One region of the Kluyvera chengduensis genome, then DNA from elsewhere that is predicted to be linked to it. Evidence: predicted binding sites of a transcription regulator. Region 1 holds the regulator's gene; each other region holds the start of a gene.
What was found. Region 1 encodes ArgR, which controls arginine synthesis, uptake and breakdown. Its sites were predicted from a motif close to ANTGAATAAAAATACANT; they were not measured.
Positions count from the first base shown of each region.

Region 2: argF (ornithine carbamoyltransferase) is a predicted target of ArgR. The motif match lies at 1,616-1,633, and genes of this name have one in related genera.
Region 3: argA (amino-acid N-acetyltransferase) is a predicted target of ArgR. The motif match lies at 2,010-2,027, and genes of this name have one in related genera.
Region 4: argC (N-acetyl-gamma-glutamyl-phosphate reductase) is a predicted target of ArgR. The motif match lies at 2,066-2,083, and genes of this name have one in related genera.

Region 1 is NZ_JBIQOI010000004.1:282,490-286,258, reverse strand. Features, by position in the region: gene ACH1XZ_RS13975 (NAD-dependent succinate-semialdehyde dehydrogenase) at 1-472, shown strand, start outside; gene ACH1XZ_RS13970 (barstar family protein) at 499-774, shown strand; gene yhcN-B (DUF1471 family stress response protein YhcN-B) at 830-1,096, opposite strand; gene yhcN (peroxide/acid stress response protein YhcN) at 1,204-1,467, opposite strand; gene argR (transcriptional regulator ArgR) at 1,845-2,315, opposite strand; gene mdh (malate dehydrogenase) at 2,771-3,709, shown strand.
Region 2 is NZ_JBIQOI010000007.1:50,362-54,130, reverse strand. Features, by position in the region: gene ACH1XZ_RS16995 (YhcH/YjgK/YiaL family protein) at 34-486, shown strand; gene argF (ornithine carbamoyltransferase) at 584-1,588, opposite strand; gene rraB (ribonuclease E inhibitor RraB) at 1,749-2,171, shown strand; partial or broken gene miaE (tRNA isopentenyl-2-thiomethyl-A-37 hydroxylase MiaE) at 2,224-2,976, shown strand; gene ACH1XZ_RS16975 (topoisomerase II) at 3,095-3,769, shown strand, end outside.
Region 3 is NZ_JBIQOI010000005.1:114,245-118,013, forward strand. Features, by position in the region: gene recD (exodeoxyribonuclease V subunit alpha) at 1-458, shown strand, start outside; gene argA (amino-acid N-acetyltransferase) at 645-1,976, opposite strand; gene amiC (N-acetylmuramoyl-L-alanine amidase AmiC) at 2,205-3,455, shown strand; gene cobD (threonine-phosphate decarboxylase CobD) at 3,462-3,769, shown strand, end outside.
Region 4 is NZ_JBIQOI010000012.1:9,647-13,415, forward strand. Features, by position in the region: gene argH (argininosuccinate lyase) at 1-71, opposite strand, end outside; gene argB (acetylglutamate kinase) at 187-963, opposite strand; gene argC (N-acetyl-gamma-glutamyl-phosphate reductase) at 973-1,977, opposite strand; gene argE (acetylornithine deacetylase) at 2,131-3,282, shown strand; gene ppc (phosphoenolpyruvate carboxylase) at 3,594-3,769, shown strand, end outside.

The DNA.
Region 1 (3,769 bases):
TGTTGGGCCGTTGATTGAGGCCGCGGCGGTGAAAAAAGTGCGTGAACACGTTGAAGATGCAGTATCAAAAGGGGCGAAAGTCCTGGCGGGAGGCCAGCCGCATGCGCTGGGGGGAAACTTCTGGCAGCCAACGGTGTTGGGGGATTGTCAGGAGACAATGCAGCTGGCGCAGGAAGAAACCTTTGGCCCGCTGGCGGCCTGTTTCCGCTTTAGCGACGAAGAGGATGTTATTCATCGCGCGAATAATACACCGTACGGGCTGGCGGCCTATTTCTATACCCAAAACCTGTCCCGTGTCTTCCGCGTCTCACAGGCGTTGGAAAGTGGGATGATCGGCATTAACGAATGCGCGGTTTCCACCGAGCTGGGGCCGTTTGGCGGTGTGAAAGAGTCTGGGCTGGGTCGAGAAGGTTCGGTGCTGGGGTTAGAAGAGTACCTCGAAGTGAAGACGTTGCACATTGGGGGGCTTTAGTCTGTTGAATGGGATGAGGGCGTAAGATGAAAATCTATACTTTTGATTTTGACGAGATAGAGGATCAGGGCGATTTTTACCGGGAGTTCGCCCGTCTCTTTGCCCTCGATCGCGAGAAGATCCGCGATCTGGACACGTTGTGGGATGTGGTGACCAGCAAAGAAATTCCGTTACCCGTGGAGATTGAATTCCTTCATCTGGACGAAAAGCAGCGCCGACGTTACGGTGCGCTTATTCTGCTCTTTGATGAAGCAGAAGAAGAGCTGGAAGGGATGCTGCGTTTTAACGTTCAGCGCGGATAAAAAAAAAGCCCTCGCCAAAAAGCGAGGGCAAGTCGTCGGTCAAGACGACGAGGGTTTATTTGTACAGCTCAGCTGTAGCGTGCCAATGGTCACCGGTACGTGCTTCGATAATACGATAGCTGCTAGCACCTTCTTTCTCTGCTTTTGCGGCTAGCTCACTACGCATATCCATCGGGTCGCTACCAATCTGTGAAACAGAGATGGTGCCCATTGATTGCAGGTTCTGCGCCTGGTCCTGACTTACCTGATGTGCTGCGGCGCTTGCGCCGAAAGAAAGTACAGATGCCAGACCAAGGGATGCGATGATAATTGCGCTTTTCATATTCTTACTCCTCACCTTATTTTGCAGCGGTGAGAGGATGTTGTTGCTGATTCCTGGGACCGCTGTGGAAATTTTTACTGAATGCCGACGTATTGCTTCACACTGACTTATTTGTACAGTTCAGCCGTTGCGTGCCAATGGTCACCGGTACGCGCTTCAATGATGCGGTAAGAAGATGCACCTTGCTCTTCCGCTTTTTTGTTCAGCATTTCATGCATGTCCATCGGGTTTGAACCGACAGAGCCGACAGAAACGGTGCCGAGTGCCTGACGCGTTTGTGCCTGTTCGCTGTTGATAGAGTCAGCGGCGAAAGCGCCAAACGAGATAACAGATAGGATGCTCAGAGCGGCAACGGTTGTTTTGATTTTCATGATACTCACCTCGTCGTATTTTTTTGGAGGGTCTTTGTTTTGTGACCCTCATCACGAAATTAAGTATACACTAATCACGTAAAATATTAATACCACGCTAATTGTTTCCGGTGTAATTAGTTGTCAGGAATCGTCATTTTTAGAAGATATAGGTATAAAAAAGCGCATATTTTGGCAAAGTTAATCGTCAATAATGCGTAAAATCAAACGGATAGGATAATTTGATGTTTTGTGCGGTTAAGTTGAGATATATTCACTGGAATTATGATTTTGGACGAAAAATCGCACTAAATGCTAACGAAGCGGCAGTAGAAACGGTGGATAAGCTGGTGGGAAAGCGGACTCCTCCGGAGGGACCAGAGGAGTATCACGAGGGATTACAGCTCCTGTTCAAACAGAACCTGAATGGCCTCGTAGAGATCTTTAACAGTGAAGCCTCGAGCGGGTGTGGTGAAGATAGTGTCATCACCGGCAATGCTGCCGAGAATACCTTCAGCCTTGCCTAAAGAGTCCAGAAGGCGCGCGATAAGCTGCGCAGCGCCTGGGCTGGTATGAATCACAACGACAGCGTCGTTGTAGTCAATGTCCAGGACCAGATTCTTCAATGGGCTGGTGGTAGTCGGTACACCCAGTTCTGCTGGCAGGCAGTAAACCATTTCCATTTTGGCGTTGCGGGTACGCACTGCGCCAAACTTTGTCAGCATACGAGAGACTTTGGATTGGTTGATATTATCGAAGCCTTCTTCCTGTAGGGCCTGAACAATTTCGCCCTGAGAGCTAAATTTTTCTTCCTTCAGTAACGCTTTAAAGGCTTTAACTAATTCTTCTTGTTTAGTTGAACTTCGCATAAGTCACCCGAGTATGGTGGTGAAATTAACATTATTATGCATATAGGTGAATTTTTATGCAAAACAATTTATCCCAAGAGGCTAGGCCAAATAGAGAAAGGCCGGATTTTAGCAAAAATTAGGCCTAAGAAACATGCCTATATCACGGGATACAAATAAGTTAAAAGTAAATGAATTGTTATTAAATTGCTGTTGTTTTACGCAACATGCTGAGTATATTGTAATCGATAGTTGATGAAAGTTTGGTTTCGTAGATAGACCTTTTTCTGGGAGTAGTGCGGTAACGCCAGCAATGCTGCTGTCATACCCGCATTCTGTAAGCAATTATATTGTAATTATTTACCTTGTGAATTAAGGTCGCCGCAACGGAGTAACAACAGGTATCTCTTGCGTCGGTTATGCGGTCCACGACAGGTTATTACCTGAATGTCATTAACCATAATAAGGAGTTTAGGATGAAAGTCGCAGTCCTTGGTGCCGCCGGCGGTATTGGCCAGGCGCTTGCCCTACTACTAAAGACCCAACTGCCTTCTGGTTCAGAACTCTCCCTCTATGATATTGCCCCCGTCACGCCTGGCGTGGCTGTCGATCTCAGCCATATTCCTACTGATGTCAACATCAAAGGATTCTCCGGAGAAGATGCGACGCCTGCGCTGGTAGGGGCGGATGTTGTCCTGATCTCTGCTGGGGTGGCACGTAAGCCCGGTATGGATCGCTCCGATCTGTTTAACGTTAACGCCGGGATTGTCAAAAACCTGGTGCAGCAAATTGCAAAAACCGCGCCTAAAGCCTGTATTGGCATTATTACCAACCCGGTCAACACCACCGTGGCCATTGCCGCCGAAGTGCTGAAGAAAGCGGGCGTATACGACAAAAACAAACTGTTTGGTGTTACAACGCTGGACATCATCCGCTCCAATACCTTTGTGGCTGAGCTGAAAGGTAAAAAATGCGGTGACGTCGAGGTCCCGGTCATCGGCGGTCACTCCGGCGTAACGATTCTTCCTTTATTGTCGCAAATCCCAGGGGTCAGCTTCTCTGAACAAGAAGTCAATGACCTGACCAAGCGTATCCAGAATGCGGGTACCGAAGTGGTTGAAGCAAAAGCCGGTGGCGGCTCAGCAACCCTGTCCATGGGCCAGGCTGCTGCACGCTTTGGCTTGTCCCTGGTTCGCGCTCTGCAGGGCGAGAAAGGGGTGGTTGAATGTGCCTATGTTGAAGGCGATGGCGAATATGCCCGCTTCTTCTCACAGCCGCTGCTGCTGGGTAAAAATGGAATTGAAGAACGTCAGTCTATCGGCAAACTGAGCGCTTACGAACAGCAGGCGCTGGAAGGGATGCTGGATACGTTGAGAAAAGACATTCAGCTTGGCGAAGATTTTATCAATAAATAGAGTGCGATGCCGGAACGTTCGTTCCGGCTTCTTACGGGTTGCCTGCTTGTAAACAGGTTA
Region 2 (3,769 bases), on a different contig from region 1:
AAATTGAAACATTGTTTTATTCGTGGAGTCATCATGATTATTGGCAACATCCATCACCTTCAGTCCTGGCTGCCGGAAGAGCTGCGTCAGGCCATCATCCACCTTATGGCGAACGTTACCGATGCCACCCCAGAAGGGAAATATGACATCGACGGCAACCGCCTGTTCTATATGATCTCTGAGAACATGACCGAGCCGTATGCTGACCGTCGTGCGGAGTATCATGCGCGCTATCTGGATATCCAGGTGGTGCTGAAAGGTCAGGAAGGGATGGCGTTCAGCACCCAGCCTGCGGGCGAGCCGGACACCGACTGGCTGGCGGACAAAGACATCGCGTTTCTGCCGGAAGGCGTACAGGAAAAGATGGTAGTGATGAGCGAAGGTGACTTCGTGGTCTTCTACCCGGGCGAAGTCCACAAGCCGCTGTGCGCGGTAGGGCAGCCTGCGAAAGTGCGTAAAGCGGTTATTAAGCTGCTGGTTGAGTAATAAACAGATTGCCGGATGGCGGCTTCTCCTTATCCGGCCTACATGGTGCGTAGGCCTGATAAGCGAAGCGCCATCAGGCACAACGTTAAGGTTGTCGTTATTTGCTTAGCGTCGCGACCATCACCGCTTTGATGGTGTGCATCCGGTTTTCCGCCTGATCGAATACGATGCTGGCCGGAGATTCAAAGACCTCGTCGGTCACTTCCATTCCACCGTGCATGCCGTATTCAGCGGCCATTTTCTTACCCAGCGTGGTCTGGTCATCGTGGAACGCAGGCAGGCAGTGCAGGAATTTCACCTGCGGATTGCCGGTCAGCTTCATCATGGCGCTGTTTACCTGATAGCCGCGCAGCAGCGCAATACGCTCCGCCCACTTCTCTTTGGCTTCGCCCATCGATACCCACACGTCGGTGTAGATAAAGTCCGCGCCCTTCACGCCTGCGGCAATATCTTCCGTTAGCGTAACGTTGCCGCCGTTCTTCTGCGCCAGCGCTTTGCATTCCGCCACCAGGCTCGCTTCCGGCCAGCATTCCTGCGGTGCGACAAGACGCAGGTCGAGACCGGTTAACGCCGCCGCTTCCAGCATGGAGTTACCCATGTTATTACGCGCATCGCCTGCATAAACCAGCGTCATTTCATTGAACGCTTTGCCCGGCAGGTGTTCCTGCATGGTGAGCAGATCCGCCAGCAGTTGGGTCGGATGGAACTCATCGGTCAGACCGTTCCACACCGGCACGCCGGAGTATTCAGCCAATGTTTCCACCACTTCCTGGCCGTAGCCACGGTACTGGATGCCATCGTACATACGGCCCAGCACGCGAGCGGTGTCTTTAATCGATTCTTTGTGGCCAATTTGGCTGCCGCTGGATCCAAGATAAGTGACGCGAGCACCCTGATCGTATGCGGCAACTTCGAAAGAGCATCGTGTACGGGTTGAGTCTTTTTCGAAGATGAGCGCGATGTTTTTACCGGTCAGGTTCGGCGACTCCGCGCCGCTTTTTTTATCCGCTTTTAGCTTTGCTGCGAGCTGCAGCAGCGTGGTGATTTCTGCAGGGGTAAAATCGAGTAATTTTAAGAAGTTCTTTTTATACAGAGTAGACATAATTCCCTCACCTGGCTCAAGCCACTTATTGAATTAAAATTCACTTTATATGGATGAATATTCATTTGCAACCCCAATAACAAATCTTTATCGGAAAGGTGGAGGCAATGGCAACGGTATGTGACAATAAGAGTATCAGCCACATTATGAGGAACGAGCCATGGCAAACCCTGAACATCTGGAAGAACAGCGCGAAGAGACCCGTCTGATCATTGAAGAACTGCTGGAAGACGGTAGCGATCCTGATGCGCTGTACACCATCGAACATCACCTCTCCGCGGACGATTTCGAAAGTCTGGAGAAAGCAGCGGTAGAAGCGTTCAAGCTGGGCTACGAAGTGACGGAACCGGAAGAGCTGGAAGTGGAAGAAGGCGACACCGTGATCTGCTGCGATATCCTGAGCGAAAGCGCGCTGAATGCTGAGCTTATCGACGCGCAGGTTGAACAACTGATGAACCTGGCTGAGAAGTTCGAAGTGGAATACGACGGTTGGGGAACCTACTACGAAGACCCGAACGGCGAAGAAGGCGATGACGACGACGAAGATTTTGTCGACGAAGAAGACGACGGCGTACGTCACTAAGTCATCATATATCCGACGGCAGCGCCCGCTGCCGTCGGGCAAGGATTTTGGCATGGATTACCCGCAAATACTCTCCCCGGTTCTTAACTTCCTGCATTGCAAAACGCCCCAGGCATGGCTCGATACAGCCCGCGATCCGGCCAACCTTCCTTTGCTGCTGACCGACCATTTAGTTTGTGAGCTGAAAGCGGCGCAAACCGCGATGCTGCTGGTGCGTAAATATGTGGCGGATAAAGACGGCGCGCAGGCGCTGCTCGACTGGCTGAAACCGTATGAGGCCTTTACCTTTCGCGAAGGCGAGGAGCCGGATTTCGCCGCGCTGAATAAGCAGATTAACAAAAGCATGATGCCGCAGACCGACGACCCGTGGGGACGGCAGCTTATCGACAGCATGGTGTTGTTGATTAAAGAGGAGCTGCACCACTTCTCGCAGGTGCGCGAAGCGATGCTAAAGCGCCATATTCCGTACGTGAAAATCACCGCCAGTCGCTACGCCAAAGGGATGCTCAAAGAGGTGCGTACGCATGAGCCGCTGACGCTGATTGATAAGCTGATTTGTGGCGCGTACATCGAGGCCCGATCCTGCGAACGGTTTGCCGCGCTGGCGCCGTATCTGGATGACGATCTGCAGGCGTTTTACCTATCGCTACTGCGTTCTGAAGCGCGGCACTATCAGGATTACCTCACGCTGGCGCAGCAAATCGCTGACGGTGATATCAGCGAGCGAGTGCGTTTCTTCGGTGAAGTGGAAGCCTCGCTCATCACTTCATCAGATGACGAGTTCCGCTTCCACAGCGGTGTGCCGCATAGTTCGGTAGAAAAATCTGGTGGCTGGAAATACCCCACCTTTGCCGTAATAATCGACATACCGTACGGGAAAGCATAATTCCCGGCATATTTATCGATTTGGCTAAGGATAATCAATGAACTGGGCACACGTATTACTGGCAGGGTATATCGGGGCGGTTATCGCCATCATCGTTGGTGTCTTTCGCAAAAAAGGCTGGATTGGCAAGGTCGCGGGCGGGGTGATTTTTGTCGTTGCAATCGTCGGCTGGAATCTGTTCGATGTGCACTATCTGATCCCGCGAGAAAATCCGGACTATGGTCTGAGCGAAGCACAGAAGTTTGAAAATGCGATGCTGGCGATGCCGGTTTATCAGGTGCTTAAAGCGCAGGAACCCGAGCTTTGGGAGCGTATTCGTAATCAGGCTGCGCAGATGAAAGAGTCGGGGAAAAGCGAGCAGCAGATCATTGATGCCATCCAGCCGCAGATTCTTCAACTTCAGATGGCGCGTTTGCAGCAGGCGCCTGATACCAATGTTATCGAGTACATGAAGATTAACCTCGAGCAGATTGCTGCGGTGAAGAACGTGGGCGACGACGAATGTTTTCGTTTTCTTTTCCCTGCGGTAAAAGGGGGAATTAACCCGGTTCGTCTCATTCCGCGCGAAATTATGGAGCGGCGTATGGCGAGCGATATGGCGATGATGCATGCCGCCTATGGCCCAGATAAACATACGGTCACGGCGGAAGAGAAAAAGTTAGCGCTGGAAGATTTGCAAGCTATCAGCCCTGGACTGGTACAGCGCTACGGG
Region 3 (3,769 bases), on a different contig from region 1:
AGTTTGAACAGTTGCTCACGCGCCACCGACAGATTGTACCGCAGCGCCACTCGCGCTGGTATGAAGGCCGCCCGGTGATGATTGCTCGCAACGACAGCGCGCTGGGGCTGTTTAACGGTGATATTGGCGTCGCGCTGGATCGCGGCGAAGGGATGCGCGTCTGGTTCCCAATGCCGGACGGCACGATTAAATCCGTGCAGCCAAGCCGCTTGCCTGAGCACGATACCGCGTGGGCAATGACGGTGCATAAATCGCAGGGCTCCGAGTTCACCCACGCTGCGCTGGTGCTGCCAACGCAGATTGTCCCGGTGGTGAGCCGCGAATTGGTCTATACGGCGATAACCCGCGCCAAAGCGCGGCTGTCGATGTACGCCGATAAAAACCTGCTCGCACAGGCGATTTCCACGCGCACCGAACGACGCAGTGGGTTGTCGGCGATTTTTGCAGAGATGGAATAGGGTCTTAAAGATTTGCTCGAACTGCCCCCTCTCCCTTTTTAAGGGAGAGGGCTGGGGTGAGGGTTTAACGCCGAGCCCACAATCCCCTCACCCTAACCCTCTCCCCAGAGGGGCGAGGGGACCGATCGGCGCGAAGTTAGGCTTTTGTAGGCCTGATAAGCGCAGCGCCATCAGGCATTTTCTCTCTTACACCAAATCCGTCATCAACACCTTCGACCGGCGCTGATAGTTATAAAGCTGCTTCTTACTCTCCGGCAGCAGCTCCACGTCCACCGGCTTAAAGCCGCGCTCCTGGAACCAATGAATACTGCGCGTCGTCAGCACAAACAGATGATTAAGCCCCATCTGCTTCGCCTGAGAGGCAATCCGTTGCAACAGCATTTCACCGCGTGAGGAGCTTCGGTAATCCGGGTGCACTGCTACGCAGGCCATCTCACCAATTTTCTCCTCCGGGAAAGGATAAAGTGCGGCGCAGGCAATCGTGGTGTTATCACGCTGAATAATGGTGAATTTATCGATCTCCATCTCCAACTGTTCGCGGGAGCGGCGCACCAGAATACCCTGCTGCTCCAGCGGCGCGATCAGATCCAGAATGCCGCCGATATCGTTGATGGTGGCCCGGCGAATTTGCTCGGAGCTCTCCATCACAATCTGCGTACCGATACCGTCACGGGAGAACAGTTCCTGTAACAGTGTCCCGTCTTCCTGATAGCTGATCAGGTGGCAGCGGCGTACCCCGCTGCGGCAGGCTTTTACCGCGCCGCGCAGGAAACGCGCGGTGCCGGAAAGGTAGTCGCCTTCTTTTTCCAGCTCTTCAATGCGCGCCTGAGCTTCGTTCGGGAACAGCTCAGAGACAATATCGCCCGCTTCGTTAAACACCCCCTGTGAGGAGCAGAAGCCGATCATCTTCTCGGCCTTCAGCTTGATTGCCAGTTGGGTGGCAATCTCTTCCGAGGTCAGGTTAAAGCTCTCACCGGTCACCGAAACGGCGACCGGGCCCATCAGCACGATAGCGCCGCTGTCGAGCTGGCGGTGAATGGCTTCTTCATCGATACGGCGAATGCGTCCGCTGTGGCAGTAGTCGATACCGTCGTCCACACCGAGCGGCTGAGCGATGATAAAGTTACCGCTGACCACGTTGATGTGCGCACCCTGCAGCGGGGTATTGTTGAGGCTCATCGACAGGCGGGCGGTAATATCCAGCTGCAGCAGCCCCGCGGCCTGTTTCACCAGCTCAAGGGTTTTGGTATCGGTGACGCGGATATGTTTGTGATAGGTTGGCTCATGGTGATGCTCGGCCAGATTGGCGTCGATTTGCGGACGCGCGCCATAGACCAGCACCAGGCGAATGCCCAGGCTGTGCAGCAGGCCAATATCGTTGACGATGCTGGAAAAGTTTTCATGCTCAATGGCTTCGCCGCCAAGCATGATGACAAACGTCTTCCCCCGGTGGGCGTTAATATAGGGGACGGTATGACGAAACCCCTCTACCAGTTCGGTTCTACGTTCCTTCACCACGGCACAACCCTCAATGCATGATTATTCGTAATTAATGTATTTTTATTCTGTTTTTGCCGGAAACGCAAGCCACAATTTGCTTAAACATTGGAAAATCTCCGGCCAAATTTCGCTGATTCAACGAATGTTTACCCTTTTATAGATGACAGTTTATGCGGCTTTAGTTACAGTTTCCGGTCAATCGTATTATGCGAATTCTTTGATCACTTTTTTTGCCTGGGATGGAGCATGTCGGGAAGTCAGTCTTTGAGCCGTCGTCGCCTGCTACAAGGTGCCGGCGCCATGTGGTTGTTAAGCGTAAGTCAGGTCGGGTTAGCTGCCGTCAGTCAGGTGGTGGCGGTGCGCATATGGCCTGCGTCCAGCTACACGCGCGTAACGGTGGAGTCCAGCCGTGAGCTCAAGTATCGACAGTTTGCGTTGAGCAATCCTGACCGTCTGGTGGTCGACCTCGAAGGGGTTAACCTGAACTCGGTGCTGAAAGGCATGGGAGCGCAGATCCGCAGCGACGATCCGTTTATTAAATCTGCGCGCGTCGGGCAGTTTGATCCGCAAACGGTGCGCATGGTGTTTGAACTCAAGCAGGACGTGAAGCCGCAGCTCTTCGCCCTCGCGCCCGTGGCAGAATTTAAAGAACGTCTGGTGATGGATCTCTACCCGGCGAGCAGCAAAGAACAGCAGGACCCGCTGCTGGCGCTGCTGGAAGACTACAACAAGGGCGACCTTGAAAAGCAGGTGCCGCCATCGCAAAGCGGCCCTCAACCTGGCAAAGCCGGGCGCGACCGTCCGATTGTTATTATGCTTGACCCCGGCCACGGCGGCGAAGACTCCGGCGCGGTGGGTAAATACAAAACGCGGGAGAAAGACGTGGTGCTGCAAATTGCCCGTCGCCTGCGCGCGCTGATTGAAAAAGAAGGCAACATGAAAGCCTACATGACGCGCAACGAAGATATCTTTATTCCGCTGAAGGTGCGGGTGGCGAAAGCGCAGAAGCAGCGCGCCGACCTGTTCGTCTCCATTCATGCGGATGCGTTCACCAGCCGCCAGCCGAGCGGCTCATCGGTCTTTGCCCTGTCGACCAAAGGGGCCACCAGTACCGCGGCGAAATACCTCGCCCAAACCCAGAACGCCTCGGATTTAATCGGTGGTGTCAGCAAGAGCGGCGACCGCTACGTCGACCACACCATGTTCGATATGGTGCAGTCGCTGACCATCGCCGACAGCCTGAAGTTTGGTAAAGCGGTGCTGAAAAAGCTGGGGCAGGTGAACGACCTGCATAAAAACCAGGTGGAGCAGGCCGGCTTTGCGGTACTGAAAGCGCCGGATATTCCATCGATCCTCGTCGAAACGGCGTTTATCAGTAACGTTGAAGAGGAGCGTAAGCTCAAAACCGCCACCTTCCAGCAGGAAGTGGCCGAATCAATTCTCGCCGGGATTAAAGCCTACTTTGCCGACGGCGCGACGCTGGCACGGCGCGGGTAATCGGCCATGTCACGGCTGAAAAGCGCCCACGGCGGCAACACGCGCGAAGCGGCGGCGCTGATCGGCCTGACCGCCGAGCAGTTACTGGACTTCAGCGCCAACATCAATCCGCTGGGCATGCCCGAAAGCCTGAAGCAGGCGATCGTTGCCCAGCTCTCCTGCGCCGAACGCTACCCGGACGTTGACTACCAGCAGCTACATCAGGCGCTGGCGGCGCATCACGGCGTGCCTGCGGCGTGGTGCCTGGCGGGCAATGGCGAAACCGAGTCGATTTTCACCCTCGTCCACGGCCTGAAGCCACGGCGGGCAATGGT
Region 4 (3,769 bases), on a different contig from region 1:
CGTAAAGAGTCATTGAACTGTTTGAACCGCTGATCCGCTGCCTGAGTAAAACGCCCACCCCAAAGTGCCATAACATGCTTCCTTAATTTCTTCGATTTCACTGCCGGATGGCGCTACGCTTATCCGGCCTACAGGTTCTTTTCACGTAGGCCCGATAAGGCGTAGCCGCCATCGGGCACATAAATATTAAGCCAGAATACGCGTACCAATCGGCGTGCCGTTAAACAGCGCCGGCAGTTGCTCCGCGTGACGCCATGAGGCGATATCCACCGGGCGACCCAGCGTACGCGCCGCATCAAGCGCCGCGTTCACCTTCACAATCATCCCGTCGGTAATAATGCCCTGTTCGATAAGCTGTTCGGCCTTCTCTGCGGTCATTTCAGCAATACGCTGGCCTTTACCGTCGAGAATACCGCTTACGTCGGAGAGCAGAATCAGGTCTGCGCCAAGCGTTGCCGCCAGCGCAGTTGCCGCCTGGTCAGCGTTGACGTTCATCAGTTGCCCTTCGGCGGTCACACCGATAGAGCTCACCACCGGCAGGAAACCACCTTCCAGCAGCAGATTAATCAGTTTAGGCGAACCCGGCTGTGCCAGACCCACGTGGCCCAGTTCTTCATCCAGCTTAGTAACCTGCACACTGTCGCCATCGCCGAGGAACAGACCAACGGAGGCGATATCATGCTTCTTCGCCCACGCCAGCAGCGTTTTGTTGGCGGTACCCGCCAGCGCGCCGGTAATAATGTCGATTTGATCGGCAGGCGTGACGCGCAGACCATTTTTCTTTTTCACCGGCAGGTTAAGCTGTTTCATTAGCTCATCTACCACGCAGCCGCCGCCGTGGACAATCACCAGCGGGCGCTGATGCGACTCGCGGTAGTTGACCAGCGCGGTAAACAGACGCTCCAGCGCCTCTTCGCTATCCAGTAACACGCCGCCCAGTTTGATAATTAATGGATTCATCATCGTCACACCTTAAATAAGAGACTGCGTCTCAGCGAAGCCGAAACGGATATTGGCGCACTGCACGGCCTGTGCGGCAGCGCCTTTCAATAGGTTGTCTTCAGTGGCCACGACGATCAGGTGCTCGCCCTGCACCGCAAAACCGATATCGCAGAACGGCAGGCCGACCACGTTTTTCAGTGCCGGAACGCCCTTCTCGTATAAACGTACCATCGGCTTGTCGCCGTAGGCCTGTTGTAAGGTTTCCGCCACCTGCGCGTGGGTCACGCCCGGCTTCAAACGGCAGGTAATGGTTTCCAGAATACCGCGCGGGAAGTTGCCCAAGTGCGGGGTGAAAATCACCTCCGCGCCCAAGTGGCTGGCGATTTCCGGCTGATGGCGATGAGTGAACACGCCGTACGGCTGCAGGCTCACTTCGCAGAAGCTATTGGAGATAGCCGCTTTACGCCCCGCGCCGCTCACGCCGCTGGTCGCGTTGATCACCGGCCACTGGTTGAGATCCAGCAGATCGGCATCAATCAGAGGTTTCAGGGAAAGCTGCGCCGCCGTCGGGTAACAGCCCGGCACCGCAATCAGGTTCGCCTCTTTCAGCGCCTCGGCGCTCCACTCGGCCAGACCATACACCGCCTGCGCCAGCAGCTCAGGGTGCTGATGGGTAAACCCGTAGTATTTTTCATAGAAGGCGCCGTCGTTCACGCGGAACGCACCGGAAAGGTCGAACACCACGCAGCCTGCCGCGAGGAACTGCGGGGCCAGATCGTGACTCACTTCGTGGGCAGTCGCCAGGAACACCACATCAACACCGGCGCTGAACTCGCTGATGTCGGACATCGGCTGCAGCGGCAGATCGACAATCCCTTTCAGCTGTGGATGCAAATCGGAGATTAACTTTCCTGCATCATTGCTTTGCGCTGAGACCGTCAAAGCGGTTATGTTCATATGAGGATGGCGATTTACATAGGTCACAAGCTCTGCGCCAGCGTAACCGCTCGCGCCCACAATCAGCGTATTCAACATCGGGGCTGTTCACCTTCTTATGTCCGTTTGCCTGATTAAGCGTTTTCTATTCACCCTACCGTTGGTGGGTTTTCTTACGCCTAATGATAATGTATTTTTATTCACAAATACTGCATGAATATTGATACTATCATGACCCGAGGTGTGTCAACAATGAAAAACAATTTACCCCCATTTATCGAGATTTACCGTGCGTTGATCGGCACTCCTTCCATCAGTGCAACCGAAGAAGCGCTCGATCAGAGCAATGCGTCTTTAATCACTCTGCTTGCTGACTGGTTCGCCTCATTAGGCTTCAACGTTGAGGTACAGCCGGTTCCCGGCACGCGCAATAAATTCAATCTGCTGGCCAGCACCGGACACGGCGCGGGCGGGCTGCTGCTCGCCGGTCATACCGATACCGTGCCGTTCGACGACGGCCGCTGGACCCGCGACCCGTTTACCCTCACCGAGCATGACAACAAGCTCTACGGTCTGGGCACTGCCGACATGAAAGGCTTCTTCGCCTTTATTCTGGACGCGCTGCGTGATGTTGACGTGACGACGCTGAAAAAGCCGCTCTATATTCTGGCAACCGCCGATGAAGAGACCAGCATGGCGGGCGCGCGTTACTTCTCTGAATCCACCGCGCTTCGCCCGGACTGCGCCATCATCGGCGAACCGACTTCGCTACAGCCGGTGCGCGCGCATAAAGGTCATATGTCGAACGCCATCCGCGTGATGGGCCAGTCCGGCCACTCCAGCGACCCGGCGCGCGGCGTCAACGCCATTGAAATTATGCACGACGCCATTGGCCGCGTGATGCAGCTGCGCGACTCACTGAAAGAGCGCTATCACTACGACGCGTTCACCGTGCCGTATCCAACGCTCAACCTCGGCAGCCTTCACGGCGGCGATGCCTCCAACCGTATCTGCGCCTGTTGCGAACTACACATGGACATCCGTCCGTTGCCGGGCATGACCTTGAACGATCTGAACGGCCTGCTCGACGAAGCCCTTGAGCCGGTCAGCGCCCAGTGGCCGGGCCGCCTGACGATTAGCGAGCTGCACCCACCGATTCCAGGCTATGAATGCCCACCGGATCACCAGCTGGTTCAGGTGCTGGAAAAACTGCTCGGTACCAAGACCGAAGTGGTGAATTACTGCACCGAAGCACCGTTTATCCAGACCCTGTGCCCGACCATCGTCCTGGGCCCAGGCTCGATTAACCAAGCGCACCAGCCGGACGAATACCTGGAAACGCGCTTTATTAAGCCGACGCGCGAATTAATTACCCAGGTCGTGCATCACTTCTGCTGGCACTAATGTGTTCTGCCCGGTGGCGATATGCTTACCGGGCCTCCCCCGCCCGTAGGCCGGATAAGCGCAGCGCCATCCGGCATATCTCCGCCCCCGCTTTCCCGCGATCACCTTCACATTTTCATAAGCATTTCTTATCTGGCACGATACGAATTAACTTTCATAAATTGTCGCGATTTATTCGTTTGCTGAAGCGATTTCGCAGCAATTGACGTACGGGTTTTTACGTGGCTTTATAAAAGAGGTGTCTTTATCTCGCCCTTACGTTCCAGGGGTTGGGATATAACAAAATAAAATGAGATGGGGTGTCTGGGTTAATGAACGAACAATATTCCGCATTGCGTAGTAATGTCAGTATGCTCGGTAAAGTGCTAGGCGATACCATCAAGGATGCGCTTGGTGAGAACATTCTTGACCGTGTAGAAACGATCCGTAAGTTGTCCAAATCTTCTCGTGCGGGCAACGAAGCCAATCGCCAGGAGCTGCTCACCAC